Regions from separate parts of the Paenibacillus sp. NPDC058071 genome, predicted to be linked through region 2. Evidence: predicted binding sites of a transcription regulator. Region 2 holds the regulator's gene; the other holds the start of a gene.
The links. The regulator NrdR, encoded in region 2, represses ribonucleotide reductase genes. The targets are predictions, from matches to a motif close to AACACNATATATNGTGTT.
Positions count from the first base shown of each region.

Region 1: the regulator NrdR is predicted to act here: its motif matches at 1,717-1,734, upstream of ACFVTB_RS17650 (adenosylcobalamin-dependent ribonucleoside-diphosphate reductase).

Region 1 covers NZ_JBHVSK010000010.1:132,778-140,859, forward strand. The annotation lists gene ACFVTB_RS17645 (DEAD/DEAH box helicase) at 1-1,514, opposite strand, end outside; gene ACFVTB_RS17650 (adenosylcobalamin-dependent ribonucleoside-diphosphate reductase) at 1,788-4,460, shown strand; gene ACFVTB_RS17655 (hypothetical protein) at 5,312-5,860, shown strand; gene ACFVTB_RS17660 (AraC family transcriptional regulator) at 5,963-6,787, opposite strand; gene ACFVTB_RS17665 (DMT family transporter) at 6,994-7,896, shown strand; gene ACFVTB_RS17670 (ABC transporter substrate-binding protein) at 7,972-8,082, opposite strand, start outside.
Region 2 covers NZ_JBHVSK010000019.1:50,858-58,939, forward strand. The annotation lists gene ACFVTB_RS23375 (carbohydrate ABC transporter permease) at 1-797, opposite strand, end outside; gene ACFVTB_RS23380 (ABC transporter substrate-binding protein) at 920-2,263, opposite strand; gene ACFVTB_RS23385 (glycoside hydrolase family 88 protein) at 2,447-3,385, opposite strand; gene ACFVTB_RS23390 (GntR family transcriptional regulator) at 3,464-4,216, opposite strand; gene nrdR (transcriptional regulator NrdR) at 4,497-4,979, opposite strand; gene ACFVTB_RS23400 (alpha/beta-type small acid-soluble spore protein) at 5,085-5,303, shown strand; gene ACFVTB_RS23405 (lytic transglycosylase domain-containing protein) at 5,416-5,982, opposite strand; gene coaE (dephospho-CoA kinase) at 5,979-6,575, opposite strand; gene ACFVTB_RS23415 (MntP/YtaF family protein) at 6,592-7,302, opposite strand; gene mutM (DNA-formamidopyrimidine glycosylase) at 7,406-8,082, opposite strand, start outside.

The DNA of each region.
Region 1 (8,082 bases), on a different contig from region 2:
ATTGTGCCCATTGTACATAGGTTGTAAATGTGGACGTCTTCCGTTTGCCCGAGCCGATGGACGCGGCCGATCCGCTGCTCGACCCGCATCGGATTCCACGGCAAATCGAAATTGATCATATGGTGGCAAAATTGCAAGTTGATGCCTTCGCCGCCCGCTTCCGTCGCGATCAGCACTTGAGCGCGGCCGCGGAACAAATCCATCATCCAATCTTTCTTGCCGCGGTTCATGCCGCCTCGATAGGGGACCGCGACCAGGTTGTTGGCGCGAAAATATTGCAGTAAATATTCCTGCGTCGCCCGGTACTCGGTGAAAATGATCACCTTCTCGTTCATCTGCCGGACCAGCTCTATCGTTTTCTCCGCTTTCGTATTGGCTTGAATATTGCGAATGAATTCGACCAGCTCCCATATTTTCGCGCGGACGGGAGAGTCCTCGGCCGTTTTCTTAAACAAATTGACGAGCGTTACGAATACGGCGTCACGGCTGCTGCATACTTCCCGTTGTAAAGTAACGAGCGACAGCATGCTGCTAAGATCGCCGCCGCTTTCGTCATAACGCTCTTTGACAAAACCGGTAACCGCGTCGTAAAGCGCCTTTTCTTCAGGCGACAGCGTGAGTGGAATATTTTTGACATGCCGCTTTGTGAAGGCGATGCCTCCGTCGCCACGGCGGTTGCGGATCATCACGGTAGACAGCGCATCCTGCAGCTGGTCTTCGTTTTTGGGCAGCCGCTTGTCGACGACGAATTTGGACGCGAAATCGCTCTGCCCGCCCAGTTGTCCCGGCTTTAGCAGCGTAATCAGGTTGTAGAGCTCGTCGAGATCGTTCTGCATCGGCGTCGCGGTGAGCAGCAGGCAATATTTTTTGCGCAGCTGGATAACGAATTGATAGTTGGTCGTCTTTTTGTTTTTCAGCTTATGCGCTTCGTCGATAATGATCATGTCGTAGTCGTGACCCAGCACGATCTCCCTGTGCGGGTCGCGTTTGGCCGTATCGATGGAAGCGACGACGATGTCGCTTTGCCAGTGGTATTCTTTTTTTTGCGCGACGGCGGCGATGCCGAATTTTTGATTCAACTCGCGCACCCATTGGAGCACGAGAGAGGCGGGGACGAGAATGAGCACTTTGCGGACAAGTCCGCGAACGATATATTCTTTCAGCACCAGACCGGCTTCAATCGTTTTGCCAAGTCCGACTTCATCGGCGAGTATGGCTCTTCCGCCCATCTCGTGCAGTACTTTGCGTGCGGTGCTGAGCTGATGGGGCATCGGCTCCAAAGCGGGGAGCGTCCGCATGCATTGCAGCTGTTCGAAGCTTTCGACCCGCTTCGCTTGTTCGGCCTCCATCGTCAACTGGTACATTGTCCAATCGTCCCAAGCGCCGTTTTTGGCGATTCGGCTTTGCAGCTCCTCGAACCACGAACGGTCGCATTGCAAATCCACAAGCGGATGCAGCTTGCGTAAGTGAACGGAGGAATCCGAGCTGTCGGTCGGGCGGTTTGTAGATGACAACAAGTGGTGTGCAGCCCCTTTCTGGCAAAAAAGCGATAGATAGGAGTAGTATGGCCCTAATGCCGTTTTTTCATAAGATAGCGTTCAAATCGGCGAGCGGACAAGCTAGAGGACGAATGCGGGGATGTAAACGGGATTATTTGGCTGAAATCGGCCTAGAGCACACTTTTAATCAATATGTAGTATAGTATAATGGTATTTACACACAATATATTGATTATTGTTCATATAGTAAAGGGATGTCTGAGATGAGGGAATGGGAGGAAACAAATCGTGGATACGAAAAAAAGGAATCGTTTATCCGGCCTTAGCGAAAAGATCTTTTTGGATCGTTACGCCTGGAAAAACGCCGACTCCAACGCGGCTAAATTGGGAGACACCGTGCTTGTGCTAACGAAGGACGACCCGAAGTTCCCGGCCAAAGAAGTCGGGGAAGTGATCGAGCGGGAAGGGCAAACGGTTAAGGTTCGCCTCCGCAGCGGGGAAACGGTAGACGCTGATGTCGAGAAGCTGACGCTGACCATTGAGAAATCGCCGGAGGAAATGTGGGGCCGCCTTGCCGCGGCAATGGCGGGAGCGGAGGAAAGTGCGGACAAAAGAGAGCTGTGGACGGAACGCTTCCGCTATATTTTAGACGACTGGAAGCTAGTTCCGGGCGGCCGGATTGCGGCTGGAGCGGGTGCAAGCGAGGAATTGACCTTATTTAACTGTTACGTTATTCCGTCGCCGGAAGACAGTCGAGGCGGCATTATGAAGACCCTCTCGGAAATGACAGAAATTATGGCTCGTGGCGGCGGGATTGGCATTAATCTGTCGTCGCTTCGTCCGCGGCGCGCAATAGTAGCCGGCGTAAACGGTTCTTCGAGCGGCGCGGTTTCCTGGGGCGGGCTGTTCAGCTACACGACGGGGCTGATTGAGCAAGGCGGCAGCCGTAGGGGCGCGCTTATGCTGATGATGAATGACTGGCACCCGGATGTGCTCGATTTTATTACCGTCAAACAGACGATGGGACAAGTGACGAATGCCAATCTGTCCGTTTGCGTCAGCAACGATTTTATGAGAGCGGTGAAAGAGGACCTGGATTGGGAGCTTGTATTCCCGGATACAAAGGATCCCGAATATGACGAGCTGTGGCGCGGCGATCTTGAGGATTGGCGCAGCCGGGGCAAGAAGGTTGTGCATTACAAAACGGTGCCGGCACGGGAAATTTGGCATACGATCATTGAATCGGCATGGAAGTCGGCGGAGCCGGGCGTCGTATTTATGGAATACTACAACCAAATGTCCAACAGCTGGTATTTCAATCCTATCATCAGCACCAATCCCTGCGGTGAGCAAGGCCTTCCCGCGTGGGGCGTCTGCAATTTGTCGGCAATCAATTTATCGCGGTTTTATGATGAAGCGAAGCATGACGTTGATTGGGAAGAGCTGTCGAAAGTGACGCGGTGGTCGGTACGATTCCTGGACAATGTAATTGATACAACGCCGTACCACTTCGAGGAGAACGAGAAAAACCAGAAGCGGGAACGCCGCATCGGTCTCGGCTCGATGGGACTAGCGGAGCTGATGATTAAGCTTGGCATCCGTTACGGCAGCGCAGAATCATTAACTTTCCTGGATAAGCTGTACGGGTTTGTTGCCCGCGAGGCGTATTTGGCTTCGACGGAGATAGCGGCGGAGAAAGACTCTTTCGAAGCATTTGACGCCGAGAAGTTTCTGCAAAGCGGCTTTATGCGCAATATGACGGGCGAGTTCCCGGAAATCAGTGAAGCGGTGCGGAAACGCGGCATGCGGAATGTCACTGTTATTACGCAAGCGCCGACGGGCAGCACTGGAACGATGGTCGGCACCTCCACCGGCATCGAGCCGTATTTTGCCTTCGAATATTATCGTCAAAGCCGCCTAGGCTATGATAAGCAGCTCGTGCCGATCGCGCAGGAATGGCAGGACGCTCATCCCGGCGAGGAGCTGCCGGATTATTTCGTAACGGCGATGAATCTATCAGCGAAGGATCATATTCGCGTCCAAGCGGCTATTCAGCGCTGGGTGGACAGCTCCATCTCGAAGACGGCCAATTGCCCGAACGACTTCACCGTCGAGGAGACGAAGGAGCTGTATGAGTTGGCGTTTGATCTCGGCTGCAAAGGCGTAACGATCTATCGCGACGGCAGCCGCGACGTGCAGGTGTTGTCGACGAAGGAAGAGGAGAAAGTGGAAGACTCCTCCGATATCGCTACAGCGACCACCGCCGCTGACGAATCCGCACAGGCTGATTCTGATTCTGATTCTGGCGTGACCTCGGAGCAGCTGGAGTCCGCCGCTCAGGCCGCCGTGCTTGATAAGGCGTACAAACGCCGTCCGCAGGTGCTGCGCGGCGCGACGTACAAAATCAATACGCCTTTCGGCATGGCCTACATTACGATCAATGATATAAACGGGACGCCAGGCGAAATATTTCTGAATGTCGGCAAAGCGGGTTCCGATGTATTCGCTATGGCTGAAGCGCTCGGGCGGGTATGCTCTTTATTCCTGCGCTACGGGGATCACGGCCACAAGGTGGAATTGCTCATCAAGCATTTGAAAGGCATTGGCGGCTCCGGCGCAATCGGCTTCGGCGTCAACCGCGTCGAATCGATTGCCGACGCCGTCGCTAAGGCGCTGGAGATTCATCTCGAAAGCGCAGACGAGCAGGCAGCAGCGAGCGAAGATGCGGTAGCAGCGTCGTTGCCGTCTTCGTCCTCGGCTGAGCCTGTAGGGAAAGCAGTGCTGCAGTCTGCGACTCCGGCCGTGCCTGCGCCTGTGCTTGCTCCAGAAGCGGTCATTGACGGGCTTAAGCAAGGCGAGGTCAGCTCTCGCGATCTATGTCCATCCTGCGGATCGGCAACGCTGCTGAACATCGAAGGGTGCAAGGAATGCACGAACTGTGGATATAGCAAGTGTAATTGAAATCTAGGCATAGTGGTATGTTAATGCATGATGCGATATTCCAAAGAGATAATTAGAAAACAGAGCCCGTAAACCCGCGTGGCTTGAACACGAGCTCGGCATAGATGCAACTATCGACTATAAGGCTGGCGAATTGGATGAGCAGTTAAAGGAGAATTGTCCAGAGGGTGTAGACTTGTTCTTCGACAACGTAGGCTGGCACATACTTAGAAGCTGCATTGGACGCAATGAAGTTTGGTGGTCGCATCATCCTTGGTGGGAATGCGTCTCAGTACGACTGCGATCACCCATGGGTCAGTCCGAAAGGCGTGCCACTCTCCATAATTTTGAAAAATCTTACCATGCAAGTTTTCCCGTATGGGGCCTACAGCCAACTCTTCAGCGAAGCAGAGCGTAACCTAATGGTTCGAATCGCGGCATGGCCATGGTCCGCGTCTGAGAACCCAGACATTAACCAAGTCCTATGCACCTTGCCATTTTCCTACTGGCTCAGGAGACACTGTGCAAGACAGATCAAGAAAGCAGCGGCAGTCTAGGACTTATTTTCTTGTCTAAGACTTACCGCTGTTTTATTGTTTTGCCATTCCACCTGATCCAAACACATGTTTTTGTTGTTAAAAATTTTGACTTGAGCCGTAATCTCTCGGAAGACCTTGCAAGCGCTACCGACTGCCATTACATCCTATTTAAGTACTTATAAGTCATTATAAGTGTTTGTCATACATTTTCAACTTGTCTTCTTAAGGCATCATCTGCTACAATGATCACAACTTATTAAAAGCATTTAAAAAGTATTGTGCTCTTTTTCCTTGCAGTACAGTATGCATTGTGATGAAAGGTGGAAGAATACATTGGACATAACGAAAGAAAAAAATATTTCCAGTTGGAGACAACACGGCTTTGTTGTATATCCCCAAGTCGTGACTCATTTTTACGTTCTCCGTTATCTGCAATGGTTGGTAAGAGGCGGAATGAATGCCTCATATTCAACTCATCATCAATCGTTATGGGATATTCGAATGTATGAGCCTGTCTATAATGCCTTCAGTGAAGTTCTCGGCAATCAGGCATTAATGGTTAGTCTCGATCCGAAGGAGACCAATAAAATTTATGGAAGAATATGTTTGCAAACAGAGATAACAGTTCATAAAAGCAACAGCCCTCAGAGAATTAATATGTGCGACCTCATTATTTTCGATGCGGAAAGATGTCACCTTGATCTTGATTTAGACTTCGATTCATTTTGGTTTCCCCTGACAATGATTCCAGCTAACGAATTCGATGACGTGACAATTAAAGAAAGAGTCCAGTATTGGCATGCGAAACCGTTTCAGACATTCCTCTCCCCATTAGGATGCAAATTGCTAGGACTGGAATCTTGGGAACCTAGCTTACTATGAGCGCAAGCTTGAGCAATAGGTACCAGTTCTCCTACTGAGCAAGTTCTCTTGTGTTGTCTGTCAGTGGGCAAGAACGTTGGGATAGAAATAAAAGGAACTTTTTCACATACCATTTATACGGAATTCCTTAGGCGTAATGTCGCGATGCTTTCTAAAAGACTGGATAAAATGATTGACATGATTGAAGCCGACTCTTCTGGCAATTTCGGTTATTGTATATTCCGTAGATTTTAACAGTTCGCAGCTCTTATTAATTCGGTATTGAACCAAGTAGTAATAGGGAGTCATATGAATGCTTTTTTTAAAACTGCGAGTGCACTCTGACACGCTCAAATGCGCAACGTCAGCAATCTCCTTCAAAGTTATGTTGTCTGTATAGTTTTGGTGGATAAAGCTGACCATTAGTTGCATTCTCTCTTGTTGCAGTCTGTTGTGTTTTGCTGATTCCTCAGGAGATAGGGAAATGTTGGATATAAGAATAAGCCACAACTGAGCCGTTTTGATGGAAACCTCATACTGCCATCCCCAGCGCTTTTTCATTTCAAAGTCCTTCTTCATTTGAGAAAGGATTTGCAGGATTTGATTTTGCCACTCCACATCCCCTTTGATCTCGATGGATAATAAATAAGAATTGGTAAAAGGGAGTACATAGCTTTTTTCCATGGCACTATCTGAATAAAAGGCGAGAATCTTCTCCGGGAAATTAAAACTGACATACTCGCCGTCATGAGTTAGATACGTAACAATGTGAAGGATACTCTTGTTTATAAAAATGGCTTGACCTGTTTCTAAGTTATAGTCGATTCCATTAATTTGTATAGTTAGTTTCCCTTTGGTCACTAAAGTAATTTGTAATTCTTCGTGCCAATGCAGCTCGTTAACTCCTCTGCCATCAGGTACAGATCCATGATTGGTATGCGTGTACATGATGTATGGGAATGTCTCGTCGGGATATTGAATGGCTACGTGTATATTTTTATTCAAAGTGCCCGCTCCTTTACTTGACGATAAATCAATATAAATTAGAGATATAGTTACACAAAAAGGACATTGATGATGATATTATTATATCCAGCTTCGGCTTATCTTTACAATGCTGTGCACAGGCAATTGTCTATCCGCTTGGAGGAACTATGGTTAAAGCAACAAGATTTTCTTTTCTTTCTCATCCGTTTGTTCTGTTATTTATCAGTATATTGTCCATCTCTATGTCTTCCATCATGATTAAATATTCAGATACCCCTACTTCAGTGGCGGGAATGTACAGATTGTTTATTTCTGTTATCATCATGCTCGTTTTTGTTCCTTGGAAAAGGTTTCGCTCCCTAGGGCTGAATAGAAAGGAATGGCTTATCGTTATTTTAGCCGGTATTCTTTTAGGGCTGCATTTATTATTTTGGATGGAGTCTTTGGTCTATACGTCCGTTGCAAGCTCTATGGTCATCTTGTCCCTGCAGCCCTTAATTGTGATGATCGGTTCATACTTTTTGTTTCAGGAAAAAGTTAATCGGATGACGTATTTTTGTTTGTTCATTGCTCTGTTGGGTTCAATCAGTATAGCTTGGGGAGACATTGGGGTTTCGAAAGAAGCGCTGATTGGAGACGGCTTATCGTTAATAGGGACGTTCTTTATTTCAGCCTATTTTTTGGCAGGGCAGAAGGTAAGCCGGAAAATCGATACAAGTGTGTATAGCATTATTGTTTTTGTGATTGGCGGTATCGTCTTGCTGATTTACAATCTGATAAATAACTACAATTTACTTGGTTACGATTCTACTGACTGGACTTACTTTTTGTTGCTCGCAATTATCCCAACGATTCTGGGGCAATCCATTTTTAATCTGCTGTTAAAATCAATTGGAGCAACAACGGTATCCGTTGGTATTATTGGAGAGCCTGTTCTTGCCATTATTTTGGCGTACTTGCTGTTAGGAGAAACCATCTCAGTATTTCAATTCTTAGGCGGTATGATGACTCTATTCGGCATGGGAATGTATTTTTGGTCAAAATCTTTAAAGTACCATGTTCAAAAATAATTAAACAAGCGTCATATAAAAAGACGACCGTTTGCCTCATTGCAGGCGAAACGGTCGTCTTTGCGTTACTCAGCTTTATTTAGCTTCCTGCAGCAGCTTGGTGGCTTCATCAAGCTGCACTTCTACATTATGCGGTGTATAGCCCAGCCAAGTATCCATGTCTATAGAGTATACCCGATTATTTTT
Region 2 (8,082 bases):
TCGTAGATGAGCCAGGTGCCCGTTAAAGCCGATCCTTCCGGACCGCCGACAACCGATGCGCCCATCCCGGTGAACAACATATAAGGCTCGTCGAAAATTTGGAAACAGCCAATCAGTGTCGTAATGGTCACAAACAGCATGACCGGACGTAGCATCGGCAGCGTGATATGGAAAAATTGCTGCATTTTCGAAGCACCGTCCAAATCGGCCGCTTCGTACAACTGCTTGCTGATGCCGGTAATGCCGACCAGGAACATAACGGCCGTGTAGCCGAAGTATTTCCAGATCGTAACGAAGGCGACGACAAATCGCGAAGGCCAAGGCTGGCCGAGCCAGTTGATGTTTTCTTGAACAATGCCGAGCTTGCCCAGCAGCACGTTCACGCTGCCGAAATTCCAGTCGAACAAGATTCCGAAAATAAGGCCTACCGCAACCGATGTCGTAATATACGGCAAGAAATTGATTAGCCGGAAAGCTCCCACGAAAGGCACTCTGCCGTTGGTCAACAGCACGCTGATGAACAAGGCGATAATGATTTGGGGAGGAATAATCATAATCATAAATAAGATCGTGTTGAGCAGCGCGTCATAAAACCGGCTGTCTTGGAATACTTCAGCATAATTGGCGAAGCCAATAAAATTAGGCGATCCGTCCAATGTCCAGTTCGTAAGGCTGATGTAAAAAGTAAACAGAATCGGGAAAAGCGAGAATGCTCCGAATATTAGGAAAAACGGCGATATGAATACGTAAGGCGCCATTCGTTGCGCTTTGCGCGCTTTCATTATAGAACTGCTCAATGAACTCACCTGCTCTCTATCCGCTATACTTCCGCAAGGCTAGCACACGGGAAGGGGCGATAATTCGCCGCTCTTCCCGCGGCCAAATGCTCGTGCGATGCTATAATCTGATGTTGTCGTTATTACTTCAGTTCAGGCAATTTTTTCAGAACGTCTTTGACGAGCGTGTCGTACGCTTCTTCAGCGGACGTACCTTGCATCATCATTTTCAGAACGAGCGTGTTGGAATCCAGGATCGCTCTGTCATAACGCGTAATTGGGCGAACTTTCGTTTCTTTACCCAGCTCTGTAAATTTCGCCATGATGTCTTGACCTGCGAAGTACGGGTCTTTGTCGGTGTAGAAGCCTTCTTTTTCGAATGCCGGTTTGTACAGCGTAGCTGTGCTGTTCAAGTTTTTGAACGCCGTTGCGCCGCCTTCGGAAAGCGTTACCCACTTCACGAATTGCCATGCCAGCTCTTTGTTTTTCGCTTCTTTCGGGATCGACATACTCGTACCGCCCCATGAATAGCCACCGATTGGCGCACGGATCAGACCGTAGTTGCCAGTGCTTTTCGGATCGTTAGGCTTGATACCGAATGGTACGAACCAAGCAGGTGTTGCGTACATGATAACCGTGCCGTTCGTGAAGCTCGCGTTCCAAGGTGCGGACCAAGTTTCGTATTTGCCGACCGTGTTGCTCGCAACCATTTTCGCAAGCGTTTCGTAAGTCGGTTTGAACGTCGATTCGATATTCAGCTTGCCGTCTTTTACGAACGGTTCTGTGTATTCGCCGCTGACCAGCTTGAAGCCGCCCTCGAGAATGCCATCCATCAAAGTAACTTTGCCGCCGCTTTTCTCATACACTTCTTTGCCTTTAGCGATGAAGTCATCCCAGTTGGAGAACATTTTTTCAACTTCATCTGGATCGTCAGTGCCGAGGTATTGTTTCGCCAGATCGCGTTTGTAAGCGATACCGCCCATTGTCGCGTCTTCTTGCAGCGTTACGATTTCGCCTTTTTCGTTCTCGTTCAGCGGAATTGCGAAATCAACGATGTCCGCGCGGTTTACGTTGTATGGAGCAAGCTCAAAGTTTTCCCAAGCGTCCAGTGTCATGAATTGGCCGCGTCCGCTCGCTTCGAGCAGCGCTACGTCAGGCATCGTGCCTTTAGCAGCGATTGTTGTTTGCAGCTTTTTGCCGTAGTCAGCGTTAGGTACGACAACAACATTTACTTTAATGTTTGGATATACTTTGTTGAACTCAGGAATAACCTTGCTTTCAAAGTCGCCCCAAGCCCAGAATGTAATTTCGCCTTTATACTCTTCCGGCGCTTTTTCTTCCCAATTGGTCGTTTCCGCCGGGCTGTTGTTGGAAGGCTCGTTCGCCGGAGCGTTTTTGTTGGTGTTTCCGCCTCCGCAGCCTGCAAGCACGATGGACATACTAAGGATAAGAGCTGAAAATTTCGTCAAAAGACCTTTCGTTTTCAAGTGAACCCCTCCTGAAAATGATAATTACAGCTTGAGCGTTCGTTCGTTTTGAACCTGACGCTCGGTAATCCGACCGCATCGTATCGGCGAAATCACCTCCTTATAATAATTCACTTTCCCGGAAAATAATCGCAAAACCTGAGAAACTCAAAACGTAATAATGTCATTACATATTATCAAAAACTAAAATGCTACCGCTTCCATCAAAATGAAAAACGCTTGGCCTTCCGTTGCCGTACCGGAACGATCGAACATAGGGGAGCCGCATACGCCTGTAACGAAGCCTTGCTCGTCGACCTTTGCGTTCGCCGCGCTGCGCATCCGATTGGCGTTAGCCAAGTAACGCTCATCCAGCCATCCTTCTTTCACGCCAGTGTAGATCGTGTAAGCGAACATTTGAGCTGCATTCGTCTCAACGAACGTTTCCGGGTTGTCGAGCACATCATGGAACAATCCGTCCTCGCGTTGGTAGCGCATACAAACTTCAAGCAGGTCTCGGACGTAACCGATGATGCGCTCTTTGTCAGCGTTCATCGATTCCGGCAGCGTACGGATGACTCGAGCCATACCTGCTGCTGCCCAGCCGTTTCCGACGCCCCAGCAATCGGCGCGATGAAACTTTTTCTCTCCATCGTCCCAAATATGAGCGTGCATGCCCTTTTCTGTAATGAGCATCAGCTCGCGGAACCGCTCGACTTGTGCAACCGCTTCCTCGAAATGGCCGGCGGAAGCAAGGAATGGAGGCGCCATGTAGAAGGAATCAACCCACACCTGGCTTTGATGATTGACGTGCGAAAGTGCGCCATTCTCCGTACGCGGAGCAACGTTTAGCAAATAATTGGCCATTTGCTCGGCAGCCTCTTTATATTTCACATCGCCTGTTTGCTTGTAAGCGAACAATACCGGTTCGCCGTTAGCCGCCGCGTCTGTAACCGCTCTCTCATTGTTGATTACGCCGAGACGGCCGGTTTCGTCCTGACGGACAACCGAGTCATGAGCCAACAGAACCGCATCCTCCACGTAACCGCTTTCAATGAACGCCTGCGCTGCTACGCCTTGTTCCCATGATTGGCGCTGCATGCCGAGCATCGCGCGTTTTACTCTTTCGACTGTTGCATTCATTTTTCGACACCATCCTGTTTATTACGTTATTATGTCCTTACATATGTGAGCCAAAATGTCGGTAAGCGATACTCTCGCTTACCGAATGCCCAGCTCAAAAGTAAACTGGCTGCGATCGCCCCTATAGCGGGCGAGAGAATACTCGATTGGCGATTCGTCGGTCAAGTAGGTGACGCTCTTAATGAATTGAATCGGAGCGCCTTTCTCGATGCCGAGCAGCTTCGCCTCGTATTCACTAGCGAGAACCGCTTCTAGGTTGCGTACCGCTTTCATAAGCGAGAATCCGCATACTTCCCGTAAAATGCCGTAAAGTGATTCAAACTCCAAATCCTTATCCAAAATCGGCAAGCACCGATCGTAAGGCAAGTAAGTCACGACGTATACGACCGATTCACCATTCGCGGAGCGAAGGCGGCGCAGCTGAATCACTTTGCTTCCCGTAGGAATGTTCAGCGCTTCTCCGATCTTGTCGTCGCATTCGATCACGTCGAGCCCCAGCACCTTCGTCGAAGGAACAAGTCCCTTCTTCTCCATCTCGCTGTTAAAGCTGTCGAGCACTTGCAGGAACGACTGACTGATCTTCGGCTTTGTGATGAACGTGCCTTTTCCTTTTTGTCTAATCAGATACCCTTCGACGACAAGCTCGTTAATGGCTTGCCTGACAGTAGGACGGCTAATATTGAAGTGCGCGCTAATTTCGACCTCGGTCGGAATAGGGCGATCCCGGTCCTCATGATGGTTCGTAATATAATCCATCAAAATTTCTTTCAACTGGTAGTAATAAGGGATCGGCACCTCTTTATTTAAGGTTTTGCTAAAAAGGTCCCCCATATCCATACTCCTTTAACTTGCGTTGTCTATAGGAAGTCATTATGTCATTACATATTAACTTCTTTCTCTATAATATTCATTAGGCTCATTCCCGTCAAGCGCTTTCATAAAAATTAATTAAACTTTGATAAAAGAACGTCGGTCGCAACGCCTAGAAGACTGCGACTCACGATTCATTCCTTTTCAAGCTTTGCACTCTGCGAAAAGGAAAAAAGGCACAGCCCCTTCTAGGACTGCGCCCTTTCTTAAGTAAATACCGATGCACAACGCACACCATCTGCTACTGGGAGCCAGATCCTCCGCTTGCCCCATCCTTCGAAAGCAGGCTGTTCAGCTCTTTCATAAACATATCGATATCCTTGAATTGACGGTATACCGATGCAAAACGAACATAGGCCACCTCATCGACCGGATACAGCTGTCCCATTACGATCTCGCCTATGTCACGGCTCTCCACCTCGGCCAGCGCTGTCGTCCGCAGTTCCTTCTCCACTTCGGAGACGATGACCTCCAACCGCTCCACCGATACCGGCCGCTTCTCGCAAGCACGAATCAGCCCGCGCAATATTTTGTCGCGGCTGAATTCTTCGCGGCTGCCGTCCTTCTTGATGACAATGAGCGGCGTTTCCTCAATCATCTCGAACGTCGTAAATCTCCGGCTGCATTTCTCACATTCCCGTCTGCGTCGGATCGATTTGTTTTCGTTGGCCGGACGGGAATCAAGCACCTTTGTTCCGGCGTAATCGCAATAAGGGCATTTCATTTTCGTCACTTCCTCTCAAGCGGGATTAATTGCCATACCTTCCCTGTAATGAAGTTCAAAATTTCGCACATAATACTGTTACCAACCGCAAGGAGGTGAAAATCAATGGCTAACAACAATCAATTGGTAGTGCCACAAGCAAACGCAGCGCTTGACCAACTGAAATACGAAGTGGCTCAAGAACTCGGCATTGCTTTCCCGCAAGACGGTTACGGCGGTAACCTTCTGACGAAGGATGCTGGCTACATCGGCGGCAACATCACTCGCCGTCTAGTACAGATCGCCGAACAATCCCTTGCTGGTTCTGCCGGAACTAGCCGATAACGATTTTATCAGTCATGTATAACAAGAAGCTTTGGCTTGTCCGTCCCGAAGCGGCGGACAGCCGGAGCTTCTTTTATTTTCTCATTAACACTTCCGGTAACATCCATTTTTTCTAAAATTCTGGGTATAATTCTTTATACTTATTATAGTAATAAATAACGCGTTGTACATAGTGCCTCGTTTCACCGTACGGAATTTGGCTCGTTGTCTCGAGCTCTCCGTCCCATACGCCTGAATCGAGCCATTTGCGCACTTTGCCAGGCCCGGCGTTATAAGCGGCGATCACCGCGATTTGATTTTGATCAAATTGCTTATGCAGCGACTTCAAGTACCAAGAGCCGATCTCGATACTGACATCGGGACGATGCTGCAGCATATCGTCCGTGACTTGCTTGAAACCCGCCTGCTTAACGATCCAGTTGGCCGTATCGGGCATAATTTGCATAAGTCCCAGGGCGCCTTTCTTAGAAACGCGGCCCGTCGAATAATTGCTCTCCGTTCGAATAATCGCAGCCACTAAATGCGGTTCGATCTCATAGACGGCAGCGCTTGCCCGGATGTCTTCTTTAAACTTGACAGGATACATCCATCTGCCGACCACGTCTGATTTCAAAAACAAGAAGGCTATAAAACCAAGGAGCAGCAGCAGGAATACTCTCTTCTTCGCCAGCCGCTTCATGTCAGCCCCTGGCTTGTCCAGAACGCACCGATTTGTGCGCTCGTATTTTCTAATGTGCCGCTGTTGTCGATTACCCAATCCGCCAACCGCTTCTTCTGCTCAATATCCATCTGCAGTTCAATGCGGCGATTGGCTTCTTCCGCGTCAAGATCGTTGCGTGCCATTAGCCGCTGCTGTTGGACGCTTCTAGGGACATAACTGACCATAACGCCATCATACAACGATTGCTGCTCCGTTTCATAAAGCAGCGGAATATCGGCCACGATAAGTTTTCCCGGGAAATCTTCTTCGTATTGCCGGATGATTTCGTGCATCCAGGTTCGAATGGCCGGATGCAAAATGCCTTCCAACTCTTTCAGAAGCCCCTTATCGTGAAATACGATCTCGCCAAGCGCCTTGCGATTCAACGTTCCGTCGCTATGTATAACGGCTTGTCCGAACTTGGAGGCGACGGCCTCCAACGCCGGCTGGCCCGGCATGACAACCTCTCTGGCCGCCCGATCGGCATCGACCAGCAAGGCGCCGCGCTCGACAAGCATGTCGGCGACGGTGCTCTTCCCAGTTGCAATACCGCCGGTTAATGCGATCTTCATACGCTCCCCCCTCGTCCTAAAGCAACTTTAATAGGCCTATTATAATTAAAAGAACGCCTGGAAGTACAGACAATGCCTGCATGCCTTTCCAATTCGAGAAGCGAAAACCGAAACCGATTCCGCCCAGCAGGAACAAAGCGCTTGATGCGGCTATCGCAATCGCTGTCGCGAGCGCTGGAAGTCCAATCATCGCGGCTCCGAAACCGGCTCCGAAGGCGTCTAATGACAGTGCGACGCCCAGCATAACCGCTTCGGACGAAGATATCGTACCGGACTTATCGACATCAGCAGCTTGCGGCGTGCGCAGGATTTGGATAACCAGGCCAAGCCGCTTCAATTCCACGATCATTACAAGTACCGGATTAGCAAGATCGGATGTCTGCTTTTCCTTGAATGACACTGGACCAGGTGCTCCCGCTCCCTCATTCGAATCGTCCCCTCCGGTCGTTTCCTTCCGGTTTCTCCAATGCTGAATCAGCGCCCATACGCCGAGCACGACAAGAATGGCGGAGCCGAACAGCTTGGCAGCGATAGGAGGCAAATACCCGCTAATCCATGAGCCGATCTGCATGGAAAGCCAAATGATGAGTCCGGAGCAGCATGCAATAATCAGAACGGACAGCAGCGGAATTCGTATGCGGCGCAAACCGTATGTCACGCCCACCCCGAATCCGTCTACGCTGACTGCAAAAGCCAAAACCAGCAATGGCGCCAAATGAGCAAGCACTATGCTCCCTCCCCGCAAAGCGCGGATAACCTCTGAACCGGGTCATCCGCCTATTGTTTGTAACAACAACAGCATATGCGGGGTTTAAGTTACGGTGCATCAATCATTCGGTACCGAGTATGGCTGCTTCCTTTCGAGTGGTGCCGTTCGCCTGAACCGGCTTCTTCTGACAGCGGGTGCAAATATGCGTCCCCCGGCCGGCCAGAAAAAACTTCTCGATCGGACTGCCGCATCTGACGCACGGCTCGCCTTTGCGGTCGTACACCTGGAACTGGTGCTGGAATAGACCCATTTCACCTTGACTGTTTACATAGGTATAGACGGAGGAGCCACCAGCTTCAATCGCCTTGTCCAATGTTTCGATAATCGCCTCATAGAGTCTCTTCCACTCGGCGGGCGTTAACGAATCGGCCGTCCTCTCGGGGTGAATCTTCGCCAGAAACAACGATTCGTCTACATAGATATTGCCTAAGCCCACGACATATTCCTGATTGAGCAGGAGCGGCTTCATCTTTGTTTTTCGTCCCGACAGCAGCTTCTTCAACGCAGCGAGTGTAAAGGCTGGATTGCCGACGGGCTCGATGCCCAGCTTGTTTAACGGCTTTTCCAACAGGTCCTCGCCTTGTCGAAAAATATGCATCGTTCCGAATTGACGAACGTCCTTATAACGCAGATCGGTTCCGTCTTCGAAATGAAAGAGGACATGCGTATGCAGCTTGATTGGCTCATCGCTCGGATAGACGCTGTAGTTGCCTTCCATCCGAAGATGGGATACGAGCA